DNA from 4 places in the Rhizobium sp. Leaf321 genome. Region 3 is predicted to be linked to each of the others. Evidence: predicted binding sites of a transcription regulator. Region 3 holds the regulator's gene; each other region holds the start of a gene.
The links. Region 3 encodes LexA, which represses DNA repair genes until DNA is damaged. Its sites were predicted from a motif close to TGTTCNNNNTGTGTTCNG; they were not measured.

Region 1 (4,550 bases), on a different contig from region 3:
CGAAGCGCCCATAGCGCCAGGCGCTCGACGGCTGCGGCGTCGGCAACGGGATCGGCATCCACCATATGAAGGTTGCCAATCATCGCCTGTGCCTTGCTGGCAGCCATGCCGACTTTGAGGCCCAGCTTGCGGGAAGCCGTATCGGCTGCCGATATCCAGCGTTTCGAGCCGCTGCGCGAGACCACGACCAGCGGCTGGTCAACCGACACGGCTTCCTCGCCATGTCGACGTATCCGATCCGTTGCTAGATAGGGGAAGTAAACAGACACGACCCTCGGCATCGCAGGCTCCTAACTCAAACTCGGCACATTGCCCCGCCTTTACCCGCATCAATTCCGCCAGCCACCTAGCCCGTCCCACGCCGGCGACAGGAAGCGGCTCGGACGGCAGGGTGCTGATCCTCCAGCGTGTTGTGGACGCCGTCGGCTGACCGTAGTCGGAGGCCTCCGTCTGCCGTCGCCAGCGCCGGACGACCAGGCCGAGCGTCCCCGTCTTCTCGGCAGCCAGTTGAAGACGCCGCGACGCGGTCATCGGCAGCCTCACCAGTTCCCCGACGACGGCCGCCAATCCCCCGAAGGACAGCCCCTCTTCCATCGAGGCAAGCACGTCCTCCTCCTTATCGGCTTCGCAATAGATGACGCGATCGGGGTGAAGCCCGGCCTGCGACAGCGCCGGCGCAAAGAGATCCGGCCGGGTCAGGCACCAGAGAACCTTTCCCTTGGCTCGCGCCGCAATACCTGCCGCAAACAGGGCGGCCGCGGCACCGTCGATTGTACCCGCCCCGCCACCTGCAATTTCATGCAATGCGCCATAGGCAAGCCCCCCGCCCGGCAATCGCTCGTCGACGTCAGGCACCCCGAAGGGCAGCACAAGCGCCTTGCGCGACACGCTGCCTTCCAGATGCGCAATCCGGTCTCTCAGTTCCTCGACAAGCCTTGAGGCAGGGGCATGCGACATCGTTCACGGCCCTCCTCAAGGTTCGCGTTGCACAGGACTTCATGTCCCAAAGAATGTTGGTGTTCTGTTTCTGTTCCGCCGCGACAGAAGAGTCAAGCGGGGTCAGAACGGGATAGCTCTCGGCATTTTAGCGCCGGTGAAGATTCATCGTTCTGAATCAGCTTTGTAGGCGGCTTGAGAGGCTCGATGGAGTGCTTGAGATTTTTTGCATGTTCTTGATCTTAGCTGGGGCGACACGAAAACCGTGAGAACTTTCCGTTCTCAAATCGCCAATCTGCATATCAAGAATGTAACAGAGTGGCTCGGCGATGTGTGGCAGAGCCAAAGGGGATGAACACTCGCGCTCATGCGGGACTATGGCCGTCTGCGGCCATCCGCCCACGAGCCGCCGCCCTTTGGCTCTTTCCCATTCCCGCAGACACCAAGGAGCACAACGCTACCATCTGCGCCATCGCCGAGGAACTCGACGTTGGATTTGCAGGCGTTCAATGTCAGACGTTTTGTATAGGAGACCAGTGAAGGCTTGCCGCATGAGGTGGCGTCTTCTCCACTGCGAGAGAATGCGGGAGGCAGGCAAGGTTGCCCGTCGCCCGCCGTGCCGCCGTCCTCAGTGGATCGCGGTGCTGACGATCCGGTAGGGGTGTTCAGCTTCATATTCGACCATGATCTGGACGGCCTGTTCGAGAACCTGTTCGGCTTCCTCGACGTGATCGCGTGCAAGCTGATCGGCGTTGATGAAGATCGCTTCGGCCATGTTGCCGGAGATCGCAGCGAACTGGCGGTTACCTTCGACCAGGGCTTCTCTGGCAGCGCCTTCAAGCGCGTGCGCCATGGTGATCAGCGCGTCTTCGCGCTCCTCGATCGTCAGGTCCCGGATTGTCTTTGTCATCTGCTGCATCGTGCCACCCACCTTAATAGTCGTTGTGACGATATCGGTCCCGATAGGGCCCCGTTCACAGCGAAATGGGCATGTTGGCGCCAGATTTCAAGGTTCAGGCCGGCGCGGGCTCGTCCTTGTGGACGGCATCGCGGGGCACGAACAGGCAAGCGGGCACGATCAGGACGGCAAACAGGAGCATGGTCAGGAAGGTCGCGTGCAGGCCGTCCTGCAGCGCAAGGCGAACCGCTTCGGCATCGCCACTCACGAGACCGGTTCCGTTCAGGAGAGCACGCAGCTGGTCGGTCGTGATCGCCTGTCCGCTGGTCGTATGGACCAGGCCCCAGCTCAGCACCGCCCCGAGAATCGCCGCGCCCAGCGTGCTGCCGAGGTTGCGGGAAAAGACGTTCGACGCCGTGGCACTGCCGCGTTGCGAGGCCGCGACGCTTCCCTGGGTGAGGATCAGTGCGCCGATATTGAGAAGGCCCATGCCGAAACCCATGACGAGCGAGCCGGCACCCGCAAGCACCGCCGAACTGGATGGCGTCAGCAGGGTCAGGAGGAAGGTTCCCACGGGGACGAACACGGCGCCCACCAGCATGATGGGCCGCAGCCCGAACCGGGTGAAGTTCCGCGAAGCGATCGTTGCGCCGCACGGCCATCCCAAGAGAAGCATGGTCAGTGCAAAGCCCGCCACCAGCGGCGACTGGTTGAGCACGGTCTGCACATACATGGGCAGGAACGTCGTGAGCCCCATGATCGCCATGGAGGCGAAGAAGACAGAGATGTTGGCGGCCGCAATCGGCCGGTAGAGCCAGAGATCCGGCGCGACCATCGGTTCTTCGACGCGACGCTCCTGCCAGATGAACAGCGCAAGCGACACGGCGAACAGGACGAAGGAGACGATCGCGGACGTCGACAATCCGGTCTCGGAGACCGTGAGGCCAATCATCAGCGCCGAGATGGAGACGGCAAACAGCACGGCGCCCAGGATATCGATCGAGACCGTCCGGGTGTGCTTTTCCTCGTGGTAGAACAGGATGAACGCTGCGGCAGCGGCAAGGCCGACCGGCACGTTGATCCAGAAGATCCAGGCCCAGGGCAGGTTATGGATGATGACGCTGCCGAGCAGCGGGCCAACCACGGCCGAGAGCGCCCAGACGCTGGCCAGATAGCCCTGAACCTTTCCACGCTGGCTGCCCGGAAAGAGATCGGCCACCACCGTCATGGCGACGGGCTGAATGGCGCCAGCGCCGATGCCTTGGAGCAGTCTGAAGGCAATCATGGACGGCATCGACCAGGCAAATCCGCAGAGGATGGAGGCGACCAGGAAGACGGCGATGCCAGCCAGCACGATCGGCTTTCGCCCGTAGATATCGGAAAGCTTGCCGAAGACGACGGTCAGCGCGGTCTGCGACAGGAGGAAAGCGGAAAACACCCAGCTGTAGAGATTGAGCTGCCCGAGCTGGGCTGCGATCTGCGGCATGGCGGTGGAGACAATGGTCGCTTCGATGGCGATCATCGCCATGCTTGCCATGATCGCGGCTACGACGAGCCCGCGATGTGAGACTTTTTCAGACATGAATGAATCCGAAGCCCTGACGGAGGGCGCGACAAGAGAGAAATTCGGCGGTCGCGGCAGGATATTGCGTCTGCAAAGCGTGCATCTGCAAGTTCTGGTGGCCGTCAGTGCGTCATCGACTTAGGAGCGCAAACTTGGTTGCGTCAAGCTATATTTGATTTAGATCAAGTTCCACAAGCGCTCCTCACCCCTTGGATATCCAGGCGGCCGCTGCAATTTTCATTTGCGCTGCGCCTGACCCGGCGTCATGGTAACCTGCTCAGTTATCTCATATGGATTCAATATCATGGCAGCGGATGTGATCGTTCTCGGCGCCGGCATCATCGGTGTTTCGACGGCTCTGCAATTGGCGCGACGGGGAAAATCGGTCGCCCTGGTGGACCGCAGGGAGCCCGGGATGGAAACCTCCTACGGCAATGCCGGCCTGATCCAGCGCGAGGGCGTTGTCCCCTACAGCTTTCCCCAGCAGTTCGCCCAGATCCTGCGCTATGCCAGGAACAACCGCATCGACGCGCATTTTCACTGGAGCGCGATGCCGTCGGTCTCCTCGTTTCTGGCAAAATACTGGTGGCATTCCAATGTGCCGAGGCATGAGCTGATCGCCCGCGCCTATGCGCCGCTGATCGAGCATTCGATCGCCACCCATGACGAACTGATCCGCGAGGCGGGCGCCGAGGATCTGATTGCCAAGAACGGCTGGCAGGAAGTGTTCCGCTCGCAGGCCAAGCTCGACGAGACGGTGCGCGAAGCCGACCGACTGAAGCGCGAATACGACCTTTCCTTCAAGGTTCTGACGCCTGCGGAACTTGCGGTTGCGGAACCCAATCTCTCCGACGATTTCATCGGCGCGCTGAAATGGGAAGACCCGTGGGCGGTCAAGGATCCGCTCGCGCTGACGCGTGCCTATGTGGCGCTGTTCGAAAAGCTTGGCGGTCGGGTGCTGACGGGTGACGCAAAGAGCCTTTCGAAGACCGCGACCGGCTGGCGCATCATTGCCGGCGAAGGCGTGGTCGAGGCGAAGGATGTCGTGGTCGCACTTGGTCCGTGGTCGGACACGGTGACCAAGCCGCTCGGCTACAATTTCCTCGTCGGCGTCAAGCGCGGCTACCACATGCATTATGCGCCAAAGGGCAA
Region 2 (4,550 bases), 230 kb from region 3:
CTATTCTGCCGCTTGGACTTTCTTGACCGGACGCCGTTCCAGAAGCTCCTTAAGGAACTGGCCGGTATAGGAGCGCTTCTCCTTGACGACCTGTTCCGGCGTGCCGCAGGCGACAATCTCCCCACCACCCGTGCCGCCTTCGGGGCCAATGTCGATAACCCAATCCGCGGTCTTGATGACTTCGAGATTGTGCTCGATGACCACGACCGAATTGCCTTGGTTGACCAGTTCGTGCAGCATTTCCAGAAGTTTCGCGACGTCGTGGAAATGCAGGCCTGTCGTTGGCTCGTCCAGAATATAGAGCGTGCGGCCGGTGGCACGCTTCGACAGCTCCTTGGCAAGCTTGACGCGCTGCGCTTCGCCGCCTGAGAGCGTGTTTGCCTGCTGGCCGACCTTGATATAGCCGAGACCGACATCGAACAGCGATTGCAGCTTGTCGCGCACAGCCGGAACCGCGGCAAAGAACTCGACGCCTTCCTCGACCGTCATATCGAGGACGTCGGCGATCGACTTGCCCTTGAAATGCACGTCGAGCGTTTCGCGGTTGTAGCGTTTGCCGTGGCAGACGTCGCAGGTGACATACACATCCGGCAGGAAGTGCATTTCGATCTTGATGACGCCGTCGCCCTGGCACGCCTCGCAACGACCGCCCTTGACGTTGAAGGAGAAACGGCCGGGCGCATACCCGCGGGCCTTGGCTTCCGGCAGGCCGGCAAACCAGTCGCGGATGGGGGTGAAGGCACCGGTATACGTGGCCGGGTTGGAGCGCGGTGTGCGACCGATCGGCGACTGGTCGATATCGATCACCTTGTCGATATGCTCGAACCCGTCGATCCGATCGTGCTCGGCCGGGATTTCTCTCGCACCCATGACGCGGCGTGCGGCCGACTTGTAGAGCGTTTCGATCAGGAAGGTCGACTTGCCGCCACCCGATACGCCGGTCACGGCGGTAAAGACGCCGAGCGGTACGGCGGCGGTAACATTCTTCAGGTTGTTGCCGCGAGCTCCGAAAACTTTGAGTTCCTTGCCTTTTTTGACCTTGCGGCGCTCAGTGGGAACTGCGACGCCGAGTTCGCCCGACAGGTATTTACCGGTCAGTGACTTGGGGTTTGCCATGACCTGCTGCGGCGTGCCTTCGGCGACGACCGTGCCGCCGTGGATGCCGGCCGCAGGGCCGATATCGACCACGTAATCGGCGGTCATAATCGCATCCTCGTCATGTTCCACGACAATGACAGTATTGCCGATGTCACGCAGATGCTTCAGCGTTTCGAGCAGGCGGGCATTGTCGCGCTGGTGGAGGCCGATGGATGGCTCGTCCAGCACGTAGAGAACGCCGGTGAGGCCCGAGCCGATCTGCGATGCCAAACGGATGCGCTGGCTCTCGCCACCGGACAGCGTGCCGGAATTTCGCGACAGGCTGAGATAGTCGAGCCCGACATCGTTCAGGAACTGAAGGCGCTCGCGGATCTCCTTGAGGATACGGACAGCGATCTCGTTCTGCTTCGCGTTCAGGTGCTCGGGGAGCGCCGCAAACCAGTCGCGTGCCAGCCGGATCGACATTTCTGTCGTCTGGCCGATATGCAGCTTATTGATCTTGACCGCCAGCGCTTCCGGCTTCAGGCGATAGCCGGCACAGGACGGGCATGGAGCGGCCGACATGTAGCGCTCGATCTCCTCGCGCGCCCAGGCACTGTCGGTTTCCTTCCAGCGCCGTTCGAGATTGGGGACAATGCCTTCGAACGTCTTGGTCGTCTTGTAGGACCTGGCACCATCGGCGTAGTTGAACTCGATCTTTTCCTCGGTGCCCTCAAGGATCGCCGAGCGGGCGCTATCCGACAGCTTGTCCCAGCGGTCCGTCAGCTTGAAACCAAAGACCTTGCCGAGACCCTCGAGCGTCTGGTTGTAATAGGGCGAGGTGGACTTCGCCCATGGCGCGATCGCGCCATCCTTCAGTGTCCGGCCGGGTTCCGGCACGATCATGTTCCGGTCCACCTTCTGCTGTGATCCAAGACCATCGCAGGTGGGGCAGGCACCGAAGGGATTGTTGAAGGAGAACAGCCGCGGCTCGATCTCCGGAATGGTGAATCCGGACACAGGGCAGGCGAATTTTTCCGAAAACAGAACCCGTTCATGGGTTTCGTTGAGCGACTTGTTGGCAGATCCGCCTGCGGAGGTTTCCTTCTCCGGCAGAGGCTTGTCGGCGAACTCCGCAACGGCCAGGCCATCCGCCAGTTTCAGCGACGTCTCAAGGCTGTCGGCCAGGCGCGCGGCAATGTCGGAACGCACCACAAGGCGGTCCACGACCACGTCGATGTCGTGCTTGTACTTCTTGTCTAGCGCTGGAACGTCGGCGATCTCATAGAACTGGCCATCCACCTTGACGCGCTGAAAACCCTTTTTCATCAGCTCGGCGAGTTCCTTCTTGTACTCGCCTTTGCGCCCGCGGATCATTGGTGCGAGAATATAAAGACGGGTGCCTTCTTCGAAAGCAAGGACCCTGTCGACCATTTGGCTGACGGTCTGGCTTTCGATCGGAAGCCCGGTCGCTGGCGAATATGGAACGCCGACGCGCGCGAACAAAAGGCGCATGTAGTCGTAGATTTCCGTGACTGTGCCGACCGTCGAGCGGGGATTTCGCGAGGTCGTCTTCTGCTCGATCGAGATCGCCGGAGACAAGCCTTCAATCTGGTCGACGTCAGGCTTCTGCATCATCTCAAGAAACTGGCGAGCATAGGCCGACAGGCTTTCGACATAGCGTCGCTGGCCCTCAGCATAGATCGTGTCGAACGCAAGCGACGACTTGCCTGAGCCGGACAGGCCGGTCATCACGATCAGCGAGTTGCGGGGCAGATCGAGATCGATACCCTTTAGATTGTGCTCGCGCGCACCACGGATGGAAATGGTTTTGAGTTCGCTCATCGTTATGCCTTCGGGGAGGATCGAAGGTCCTTATGTAGTTATCGAAAGCCGCCTGTCGAGACGAAACTGTTGCAACGCAACCCGGTTCCGAATGCTTGACAGAACTATACGGAGAAAATAGAACAAAGAAAGAACAAAATTCACTGTGGATTAAACCTCGGCGTTGCCCAATCCGGGCGGTCGATGGTTTAAGGTGGGGTAATTGGTTTTCAAAGCCGCGCTTGGCGGCAAACGAGGTGAATACAATGGCGGGCAGCGTGAACAAAGTCATTCTGGTGGGCAATGTCGGCGCCGACCCGGAAATCCGCCGGACGCAGGATGGCCGCCCGATCGCAAACCTGCGCATCGCCACGTCGGAAAGCTGGCGCGATCGTACGTCGGGCGAGCGTCGCGAAAAGACAGAATGGCATACGGTCGTCGTGTTCAACGAAGGCCTCTGCAAGGTCGTCGAGCAGTATGTCAAAAAGGGCGCCAAGCTTTATATCGAAGGCGCACTGCAGACCCGCAAATGGCAGGACCAGACCGGCAACGATCGTTATTCAACCGAAATCGTGCTTCAGGGCTTCAACTCGACCCTGACAATGCTCGACGGTCGTGGCGAAGGCGGCGGTGAGCGCGGCGGCGCACGTGGTGGTGCAAGCGACTTCGGCGGCGGTGGCGGCGGTGATTTCGGCGGCAACTACGGTGGCGGCGGCGATGACTATGATCGTCCGCGTTCCGGGGGAGGAGCACCGGCAGGGCGTGGTGCTCAGGGCAGCCAGGGTGGCCAGTCCTCCGGTGGTGGCGGCGGGAACTTCTCCCGCGACCTCGACGACGACATCCCATTCTGATCAAAAAAAGGCGCCGCTCAGGCGCCTTTTTCATGTTCGGTTGGAGCATGAGTGGCGCGGTCCGAAAGCATCGCTACAAGCACGTCGGACTGCGAGAGTATTCCAACGAGTTTGCCGTTCTCGCCGACGATCGGCAGGTAGTGCAGGCCTTCCTCGGCAAACATGACGACCGCGTCGTTGAGCGGTGCCGACGGCTCGATCGTCCGGACCGGCGCAGTCATGATATCCCTTACGATATGGTTTGGCGCTGTTGCGCCTTGCATCATCAGGCGCAAACGCTGGCGCGGGCCGATCGTCGGGCGACCGCCGGTCCAGATTGGCTTGTCCAGAAAATCCGTCTGCGTAACGATGCCAACCACCTCAGCCTTTTCGTTGGTGACGGGCAGGGCCTTCAGACGGTGGTTGCGCATGGACTGATGCGCCTTCCCCAGGGGATCATCCGGTGACACCGCGATCACGTCGCGGGACATGACGTCGGCGCAGGTGAGGTGGCTGGCGCGCTGGCGGTAGGAGCGCAGTTCGGTCAGGCGAATAATTGTTTCGAGGTCGCTGCGATCGATATCGAGGACCTGATCATAGTCTCTGAGGACGGCGTCGAGATCCTCCCGGCGGAACCCGATACGGCCGCTCGGCGGCGGATCCTTGGTGCCGTGCGAAGGGGAAGGCGTAGCGGGCGCATGCGGATAGCGCCGGCCTGCCAGATTGTTGAGAATGATCGCAAGCAGCAGCAAAGCCAGCGAGTTGCCCAGAACCGGCCAGAGGACGAATCCGTATCCCATCGCGTGGATGGACGGGCCG
Region 3 (4,550 bases):
GCTGCCGACACGATCACGCGGCCATCCCTGCGGATGAATGCGACGTCATTAGCAGCAAGGGTGATCTCTGTCACGGCGAGATCGGTGGTCTTGAAGATGATCCCGCGCGCAGCGAGGCGCGACGATAACAAGGGCTTCATCGAAGACCGGAACTCATCGCTGAACGTGTCGTTGGATTGAATGCGGATGCTGGCATTGGCAGCTTCGATCCGCAGACCGTCTTTCCCTTGCTCGGGTTGCGTCTCGAACACGGTTTCGAAAAGCGGCAGAAACTCCAGCGGGTCATCTGCAGAAAAGACGATCTCTCGAAGGCCTGTAACGGCGTTTGCGTGCTCATCAAGACCACCGCGATCTGCCGGTAATGCGGCGATTCGCTGGCAGGAAAACAGCAAGATGTCATCGACCTCGGGGACTGCCGCGAACGCCAGACGGAATGAGACTTCGCTCTCCCCACCATCGGGCAACTGCATCGGGCGGGAGAATTGAAGCATCTCGCCCGCAGACATGTGCCCGTCCACAAAACGGATATGATCGGCCGCTGAATCCTGCGTCCCGACGACCACCGCCGATAGACCTTCCCTTTTCCGCTGGCCGCGGAAGCGGATGTCGCGATCAGTGAACACGTTGCCTCGTTTTGCCGCAAGCGAGGCTAGCCGACGGTTCACAATGGCCAGCGGCTCGAGATACGAGCCATCCGCGAAGAATATGCAGGCATTGGCTGTGCCGAAAGGGTGAACACCTTCAGGTGCCACAGTAAAGCCGAGAGCGGTCAACCTCCCCCGCGCTGACGCCAGATCTGCAACGGGCAGAACCAAATGATCGACTGACTTGTTACCCACTTACACCCCCAAAGTCTTATTCCGCAGAACATTGGCTATCGCGGGAAACTCGGCAAGTGCTGCGCACGAACTGAATACGTGATCGAACGCTGAAATGAGACTATTCTTCAGCAGAAATTTGGGGCTTGCGGAACACAGATAGAACATATAGCGTCCGTTCTGCATTTGTTTCCAATTCTGAGGGTCCCGTCCATGCTGACACGCAAGCAACAGGAGTTACTTCTGTTCATCCACGAGCGGATGAAAGAATCAGGCGTGCCGCCGTCGTTTGACGAAATGAAGGACGCTCTCGACCTTGCATCGAAGTCCGGCATCCATAGGCTTATCACCGCGCTCGAGGAGCGTGGCTTTATTCGCCGTCTGCCGAACAGAGCACGCGCGCTCGAAGTGATCAAGCTGCCTGACGCCTATGTGGCGAACCTTCATCCGCGACGGGGATTTTCTCCCAGTGTCATCGAGGGAAGCCTCGGCAAAACGCAACCGGTCGTCGCTCAGAAGCCGGCGCCGGTCATGGCGGACAATCCGTTCTCGACAAACATTCCGGTCATGGGTCGAATCGCTGCCGGCGTGCCGATCTCCGCGATCCAGAACAACACCCATGACATCGCCGTTCCGATCGAGATGCTGGGTTCCGGCGATCATTACGCGCTCGAAGTGAAGGGCGATTCGATGATCGATGCCGGCATCCTCGATGGCGATACCGTCATCATCAAGAATACCAGCACCGCAAGTCCAGGCGATATCATCGTTGCCCTGGTCGATGAGGAAGAAGCGACCCTGAAGCGGTTCCGCCGCAAGGGTGCCTCGATCGCACTGGAAGCGGCAAACCCGGCTTACGAGACCCGCATCTTCCCGCCCGACCGGGTGAAGGTCCAGGGCAAGCTTGTCGGCCTTATTCGCCGCTACCATTGAGAACGCTGTCATCCCGGAGATGCGCAGCAACAGCCTCCGGGATGCCAAAGTCGAATTGTCGCGTTCGCCAGTCATAGAACCGGTGGACGGTCCACGGACGGCTTGAGGTCTGTGCGCTGTCTCGCATCGCCGCCGTAATCTTGATGTCTGGCGCTGTCGCGTTCGGAATAATGGTGATTTCCAGTGCGCCAGTCCGGCGCAACGTCCGCCCGCTGAGAAGCAAGGCGCCGGAGCGGCAAGTATCGAAGCGTGCGCCGGGCGAGACGATGATCCGACCGACATCGCAGGCAAGACCGGTGTATCGGTTGTCTTCGACAGTGACGATCCGGATGTCCTGAGCAGTCTGCGCCGCGCACAGGATTTTCGGCAGACAGGCGAATCGTCCGGGCTTCAATGCTTGAAGAAAACCCCTGACATATTCGATTTCCCGGCGCGTCAAATCCGGTCGCGAATGTGGTCCAGGTGGTCTGTCATCGCTTTTCGCAAGGCTGGCACCTCGCGCTGGTTCCGAAGAGGCAAGAACCGGCAAGGCGAGCGGTTGTTCTCCGGTCTCAAGCACCAGCGCTCGCCGCCATTGATCGTAGATAAATCCCGGCGGTCGGGTTCGATTGAGGGTGATCTTGTCATCCTGGATCACGCCGACCGATGCGCCGTCTTCGGATATGACGATATCAGGCCTCGGCGCCGAGCCTGAGCGGACCGCAAAGAGCAAAGCCACCGCCATGAACAGCGCGCCTGTCAACCTCAGCGGCGTGCGCAGCAGCGTCAGAAGCAGAAAGCCTGCCGTCGCCAGAGGCAGGAAAAGCGGGTTCTGCCGGCCGATGGCAATATCGCCGCCCCATGCGGCGACGATCTCGGCAATGCGAATGACGATCCGCAGCCCCTCGCCCATGATGAACAGAAAGGGAGCATCCAGCCCGAACGGCATCAGCAACATGCCAACAAGCCCTGCCGGCATCACCACGAAGGAAATGATCGGCATGGCCGCGAGATTGGCCGCGAGGCCGTAGGTGGTCAGATGGTGGAAATGCTCGATCGAATAGATCGACGTCGACGTACTGCCGATCAGCGACGTCACCACGATCCCGGCAATGAAATGGAACGTCGCCGCGACACCCGTTATCCAACGGTTGCTACCTTTTGTCTCCTCCTTTCCTTTCGCGAAATATCGCGTCCAGAGGGCGAACCCCGCCACCAGTGCCGCGGTTGCCGCAAACGACATCTGGAAACTCGGACCCAAAATCTCCGACGGCGAGATGGCGAGGATGATGATTGCCGAAAGGGCGACGTTGCGAAGGCTGATGGAGGGTCGATCGACGAGCACGGCGACCAGCATCACCGCCATCATGATATAGGCCCGCTCGGCGGAAACCCCGAACCCGGAAATCAGGTAATAGGCGGTCGCCATGACAAGCGCACCGAACGCGGCAAAGTTCTTGATCGGATAGGCCTGCGCAAAGCCTGGAAACAGCGACAGGACGGAGCGGACGCCGACGAAGAAGATACCGGCTGCCAGCGCCATGTTCAGGCCTGAGATCGCGACGATATGGGCCAGCCCGGACAGACGAAGCGCCTCGGTCGTCTCACGGGAAATTGCACGGCGCTCGTCGGTCACGATTGCGGCAGCAAAAGCACCCGCATCCCCCTTGACCGTATCGCGGATGCGACTGCCGATTGCGCTGCGAAGCGCAAAAAGCCCTCGCTGCATGTCCGACCATAACCCGGGTTGGTCATCGATCGCCGGTTGTACGCTAGGCGCGCCGTAAAAGAAGCCAACGGCCCCGATTTGATCGAAGTAGGAGGAGAAGGCGAAATCGTTCAATCCGGGAAGCGCCGGGCCAGAGGGTGGCGACAGACGGGCACGGCCGGAAACGCGCTCTCCGATGTCTGCAGGTTCGTGTTGGCTTCTGGCAAGAACCGAGACGCGCTGTGGCGGTCGTGAAAGCGAGGGCTCAGATGTCTGCTCGATCCTGAGGATATAGCGCCAGCGGCGCTGTGCATCGGCTTCGCGTCGTTCGACAATCCCGCTGATGGTCGTTGTGACGGGCGAATCGAGCACGACCGTCGAACACCGCCAGGTTTCGAGCGCCGCCAGTGCAGAACCGGAGAGAAGCAGGCAGATTACAAGGTTGGCACGAGACAGTGGATGCGCGCGATACCGTGTCAGCCCTGCGGTCACCATCGAGATCGCAAGCATGGTTGCGAGAATGAATGGCGATGGCGTCCAAGGAAGTGCAAACCAGAACGCAGCGCCGGCGCCCAGCAAGACAGGCAGGAAGAGGAACCCATGACCGTGGGAAACCTCCTCGCTCAACGACGTGCTCAGCCATTTGGAAACGGGCCGGTCTCTGACCACATATCCCAGGAAAACATCCTCGGAATGATGGTCGTTTCGACCATCATTCCGGACTTCCGCGGGCATTGTCTGCGATGCCGATTCGGGCGTCCAGAGTGCGATTGCGTGGGGTGTCGAAGCAAGCATCATCGGCTTGCTGCTGGCTGCCTCAAAAATCGCTCCGCCATTCGCCATGATGGTTTATCCCGCCGGCTCCGCTGCAGAGACGGTGATTGATGAACGCAACCTGCGCGTTTATATTCTCCTCGTCAACACATTCGCCAAGCTGCGGTTTTCCTTCACGTTACGGCCTCTTACACCATGAGGTTGGGCATCTTTTAAACGTGGCCTGCCTAAATTATTTTCGCGCTGCACAAAATGTCGCAGGAGCGCTTGGCATCACCTTTAGGATCATATAGCTAACTTGCGACGCTTAACTCTTATGGCGCTTTCTGGGCGCCATG
Region 4 (4,550 bases), on a different contig from region 3:
CATCCCCGAGATCGAGGAACTCTCCGCGATGATCGCAGCGCAAGGTGCCGAGCTGGTGCGCATGTCCGGATCCGGAGCGACCTGTTTCGGTGTGTTCCCTTCGAAGACAGACGCGGAAGCCGCCGCGCAGGCGCTGACCGCCCTGAAGCCGGGCTGGTATTTCGAAGCGGTCGAAACCGTCGGAGCAAAGCCATGAGCAAGATCGTCGAAACGCGCGAGTTCATTCCTATTTCGATCGCGGTACTGACCGTGTCGGATACCCGGACTATGGTGGACGACAAATCCGGCGATACGCTGGTTGCCCGTATCGCGGAGGCCGGTCACAGGCTTGGGGCACGCGCCATCGTGCCCGACGACAAGGAGCGGATCGCCGGCCAGGTGCGCGAATGGACCCTCGACCCTGAGATCGACGTGGTCATCACCACCGGAGGAACCGGCTTTACCGGCCGCGACGTGACGCCGGAAGCGCTGGAGCCGCTGTTCGACAAGAAGATGGACGGGTTTTCCGAGGTGTTTCACCGGATTTCCTACGACAAGATCGGCACCTCGACGATCCAGTCGCGGGCAACCGGCGGCGTTGCCAATGCAACCTTCATCTTCGTGCTGCCGGGCTCTCCCGGTGCCTGCAAGGATGCCTGGGACGGCATCCTGAAAGCGCAGCTGGACTACCGCCACATGCCCTGCAACTTCATCGAGATCATGCCGCGGCTGGACGAGCATCTGCGGCGCGGATCGGGCAAGTAACGGTCTGATTTATCGCGCGGACGCGGCAACCCACGCTGGGATCATCTCGCTCACCAGTCTCGACGGCTTTGCGGCTGACGTCACAGCCTTGGCGACATCCACGAGACCCATGCCGGACTTTGCGAGCGCGACGGCTTCGCGCTTCGGCAGGATCAGCCCCTGCTCGAGCGGCGGGACTGAACGGACGATCCTTGTAAGGAACGGCTTGCGGTAGGTTCGCGAAGGCGAGAACCGCACGGGCTGACGGTTGAGCGCCAGATATTCCATCACCTCGTCGATCCAGCCGGCCTGGAGACGCGCTCCGGGCTCCAGCAGAAGCAGCCATTCGGCGCGCGCCTTGTGCAGGATATCGACGATGTCCCAAGCGCTGTGGAAACGGCAGCCGGCGGCATCCGCGACACGGGAGGACCCGTCGCGCGAGTTGTGATCGAGCACCACGACATCGCTGACCAACCCCTCCACCGCGGCGGAAACAAGGACGGACAACGTCTGCGCGAGCTCGGCTTCCTGATCCCGGCATTCCATTAAAACAGTCAGCATTTTCAACGTCTAGCGCATTGCGCAAGGGATTACCACATATGCTTTGCGAGTTTGTTCTTGCATTGTTCTCAATGTCGCGATAGGAATCTGTTCATTCGAGAACGGGAATTTTTCCCGTCAGGAGTGCCCCATGAACGAGCTGTCCCATTTGCGGCAGGACGCATTCGCGCCTGCTCATACGGCTGATATTGCCGATGCATTGGTGAAGACCTCCGGCCTCCGGATCGAGGGGGATCGCCGGCGCGGTCGTGGCGCCGGACTGAACCCTTCAGGACGTTTCGAGACGGAGCGTCGCGAGGCTTTCGACGACGGCTGGCAGACGATCGAGGAACTGGAACCGTTCCGGACCGAGGTGCAGGTGGAAAAGCCACGTACCGCGATTACCCGAAACGATTCTCCCGACATTCCCTTCGACCGCTCAATCAACCCGTACCGCGGCTGCGAGCATGGCTGCATCTACTGCTTCGCGCGGCCGAGCCACAGTTTCATGGGGCTTTCGCCGGGGCTGGACTTTGAATCGAAGCTGTTTGCCAAACCCGACGTGCCGAAACTTCTGGAGCGCGAACTGAGCAGGGCCGATTACAAGGTCCGGGCGATTGCGATCGGCACCAACACCGATCCCTACCAGCCGATTGAACGGGAATGGCGCGTCATGCGCCAGATCCTTGAAGTCCTGCAGAAGGCCAACCATCCCGTAACAATCGTCACCAAATCGTCGCTGGTCACCCGCGACATCGACATTCTTTCCGACATGGCGTCGAAGGGCCTCGCCAAGGTCGCGATATCGCTAACCACCCTCGACCGCAAGCTTGCCCGCAGCATGGAGCCGCGCGCGTCGACGCCCGCCAAACGGCTCGAGGCGATCAAAGCGCTCTCGGACGCTGGCATACCGACAGCTGTGTTCACCTCGCCGATCATTCCGGCGCTGAACGACCACGAGATCGAGCGGCTCCTGGAAGCGGGGCACGCTGCCGGCGCAACGGAGGCGAGTTACGTGCTCTTACGTCTGCCGCTGGAAGTGGCGCCGCTGTTCCGCGACTGGCTGCTGCAGCATTACCCGAACCGCTACCGGCATGTGATGTCGCTCGTTCGCTCGATGCGGGACGGCAAGGATTATGACGCGGAGTTCGGCAAGCGGATGAAGGGCACCGGTCCTTACGCCTGGCAGATCGGGCGACGCTTCGAGATGGCAACGAAGCGGCTCGGCATGACGCGTCGGGGCGTGCCGCTTAGGGACGATTTGTTTGTTCGTCCGAATGGCGCGGGCATTCAGCTTTCGCTGCTTTGAGTTTGGCCTGCAGGGGCATCCGTCGTCCCTGCGAAACGGCCTGATGACGTCGCGAGAGTTACAGCGACTTTCATTCAGGTCGATTAATTTCGAATTTCGGCACGGTTCCCGCATATCACCTGCCGAAAGACCCCCGGTTCCCACCATCATCCCGAAAGGGCGCCCCCGATGGTGGGCAACGACGCCGCACTCGTTGTCCGGGGGTTGCCGGAGGTCGGGCGGGCGTGCGAAACTGCCGCCATGTTGCTTCGCACGCCGCCCGATTCTCCGACATTGTTTGAAGAGACGCCATTCGTTCCAGATTTCAGCCTGGAGCTGATGGCGCGGGATGCCGGACATTGGCCGGTGGCTGGCACCGACGAAGCAGGCCGCGGTCCCTTGGCGGGTCCGGTTGTGGCAGCCGCCGTGATTCTCGATCCCGACAACATTCCACCCGGTCTCGACGATTCCAAGAAGCTCAGCCTGAAGCAGCGGGAAGCGCTGTTTGCGATGATCATGGCGACGGCGCATGTGTCGATTGCATCGTCTGGTCCGCGCCTCATCGACGAGCGCAACATCCTGCGCGCCAGTCTCGACGCCATGCGGCGTGCGGTGATCGGACTGAATATCAAGCCGGCCTATCTCCTCACCGATGGCCGCGACATGCCGCCTGGGCTCGCCTGCCCCGGCAAGGCCGTGATCAAGGGCGATAGCCGCTCTGTCTCCATCGCCGCGGCCTCGATCGTGGCGAAAGTCACCCGCGACCGGATGATGGGTCGCGCCTGCACCGTTTTTCCGGCCTATGGCTTTGCCAAGCATGTCGGATACGCCACCAAACAGCACCGCGACGGCATTACGAGCCACGGCCCCTGCCCGCTCCACCGGATGAGCTTTCGTCCGATGCGGAAAGATCCGCTGCCGGAAGACGATCTCGCCGATCTCCAGGACTCGGACATTACCCTCACCGCATAACGCAAAAGGCCGAGCTTTCGCCCGGCCTTTTCTTAATTCATGTCTCTGAAGCTTAGTTCAGGCGCGTTTGAACCGTACCGACGGCGTCCCTGAACAGGGCTTCCTGCGTTGCTGCATCGGCCTTGCGGGCGATGACGCTTTCGGCGGCGGCGATGGCGAGGTCGACGGCTGCGGCGCGAACGGCGCTCACGGCATCAGCTTCCGCCTGCTTGATCTTCTGCTCGGAGACCGCGTTGCGGCGGGCGACGAATTCTTCCGTCTTCTGGCGGGCTTCTTCCGTCAGGGCAGCGGCTTCGCGTTCGGCGGAAGCCACGATGCTGGCAGCGTCGGCTTCGGCCTGCTTGCGCTTCTTCTGGTATTCAGCCAGCAGCGCCTGGGCTTCTTCGCGAAGCTTCTTGGCTTCGTCGAGTTCGCTGCGGATGTTGGCGGCGCGTTCGTCGAGCGACTTTGCCATCATGCCCGGCACCTTGATGTAGATCAGGATGCCGAGGAAAATGACGAGACCAACGAGTGCGAAAAATGTTGCGTCGAATGCCATGCGATCAGGCCCCCGTCTTGGCGGCCGCGACGGCAGCCTTGATGTCATCGCCGCTTGCCTTGCCGCCGATCATGAGATCGACGATGGCGGATGCGGTATCTTCGGCGATCTGGCCGACTTCAGCAAAAGCCTTGTCCTTGATCTCGCCGATGCGGGTTTCTGCTGCACTGAGCTTTGCGGCCAGTTCGGCTTCGATGGCGCTACGGTCGGCAGCAGCCTTCGTCTTGGCGGCTTCGCGGGCCGCTTCGGCAATGCCGTGCGACTTGGCGCGGGCGGCGGCCAGTTCCTTTTCATAGGTCTCGACGGCAGCATCGGCTTCCGCCTTGGCGCGGCCGGCTTCTTCGAGATCCTTGGCGATACGATCGTGACGATCCTCGATGATTCCGCCAACGCGCGGAACGATCACCTTCTTCATGAGAAGGTAGAAGAGACCGAACGTGATGACGAGCCAGAGAAGCTGCGACGCGAAATGGGATGAGTCGAGCGGTG

Region 1: a site for LexA is predicted at 1,018-1,035, ahead of ASF70_RS09205 (ImuA family protein). Genes of this name have one in related genera too.
Region 2: a site for LexA is predicted at 3,041-3,058, ahead of uvrA (excinuclease ABC subunit UvrA). Genes of this name have one in related genera too.
Region 4: a site for LexA is predicted at 1,337-1,354, ahead of ASF70_RS09805 (PA0069 family radical SAM protein). Genes of this name have one in related genera too.

What each region holds. Positions count from the first base shown of each region.
Region 1 is NZ_LMOF01000006.1:597,104-601,653, reverse strand. It holds gene ASF70_RS09210 (DNA polymerase Y family protein) at 1-281, opposite strand, end outside; gene ASF70_RS09205 (ImuA family protein) at 199-957, opposite strand; gene ASF70_RS09200 (hypothetical protein) at 1,565-1,855, opposite strand; gene ASF70_RS09195 (MDR family MFS transporter) at 1,950-3,416, opposite strand; gene ASF70_RS09190 (FAD-binding oxidoreductase) at 3,703-4,550, shown strand, end outside.
Region 2 is NZ_LMOF01000007.1:416,804-421,353, reverse strand. It holds gene uvrA (excinuclease ABC subunit UvrA) at 1-2,922, opposite strand; gene ASF70_RS14995 (single-stranded DNA-binding protein) at 3,168-3,752, shown strand; gene ASF70_RS14990 (HPP family protein) at 3,770-4,550, opposite strand, start outside.
Region 3 is NZ_LMOF01000007.1:183,851-188,400, reverse strand. It holds gene ASF70_RS13705 (VOC family protein) at 1-839, opposite strand, end outside; gene lexA (transcriptional repressor LexA) at 1,032-1,751, shown strand; gene ASF70_RS13695 (ComEC/Rec2 family competence protein) at 1,732-4,281, opposite strand.
Region 4 is NZ_LMOF01000006.1:722,388-726,937, reverse strand. It holds gene ASF70_RS09820 (4-(cytidine 5'-diphospho)-2-C-methyl-D-erythritol kinase) at 1-196, shown strand, start outside; gene moaB (molybdenum cofactor biosynthesis protein B) at 193-744, shown strand; gene ASF70_RS09810 (hypothetical protein) at 754-1,284, opposite strand; gene ASF70_RS09805 (PA0069 family radical SAM protein) at 1,415-2,572, shown strand; gene ASF70_RS09800 (ribonuclease HII) at 2,813-3,523, shown strand; gene ASF70_RS09795 (F0F1 ATP synthase subunit B) at 3,576-4,061, opposite strand; gene ASF70_RS09790 (F0F1 ATP synthase subunit B) at 4,066-4,550, opposite strand, start outside.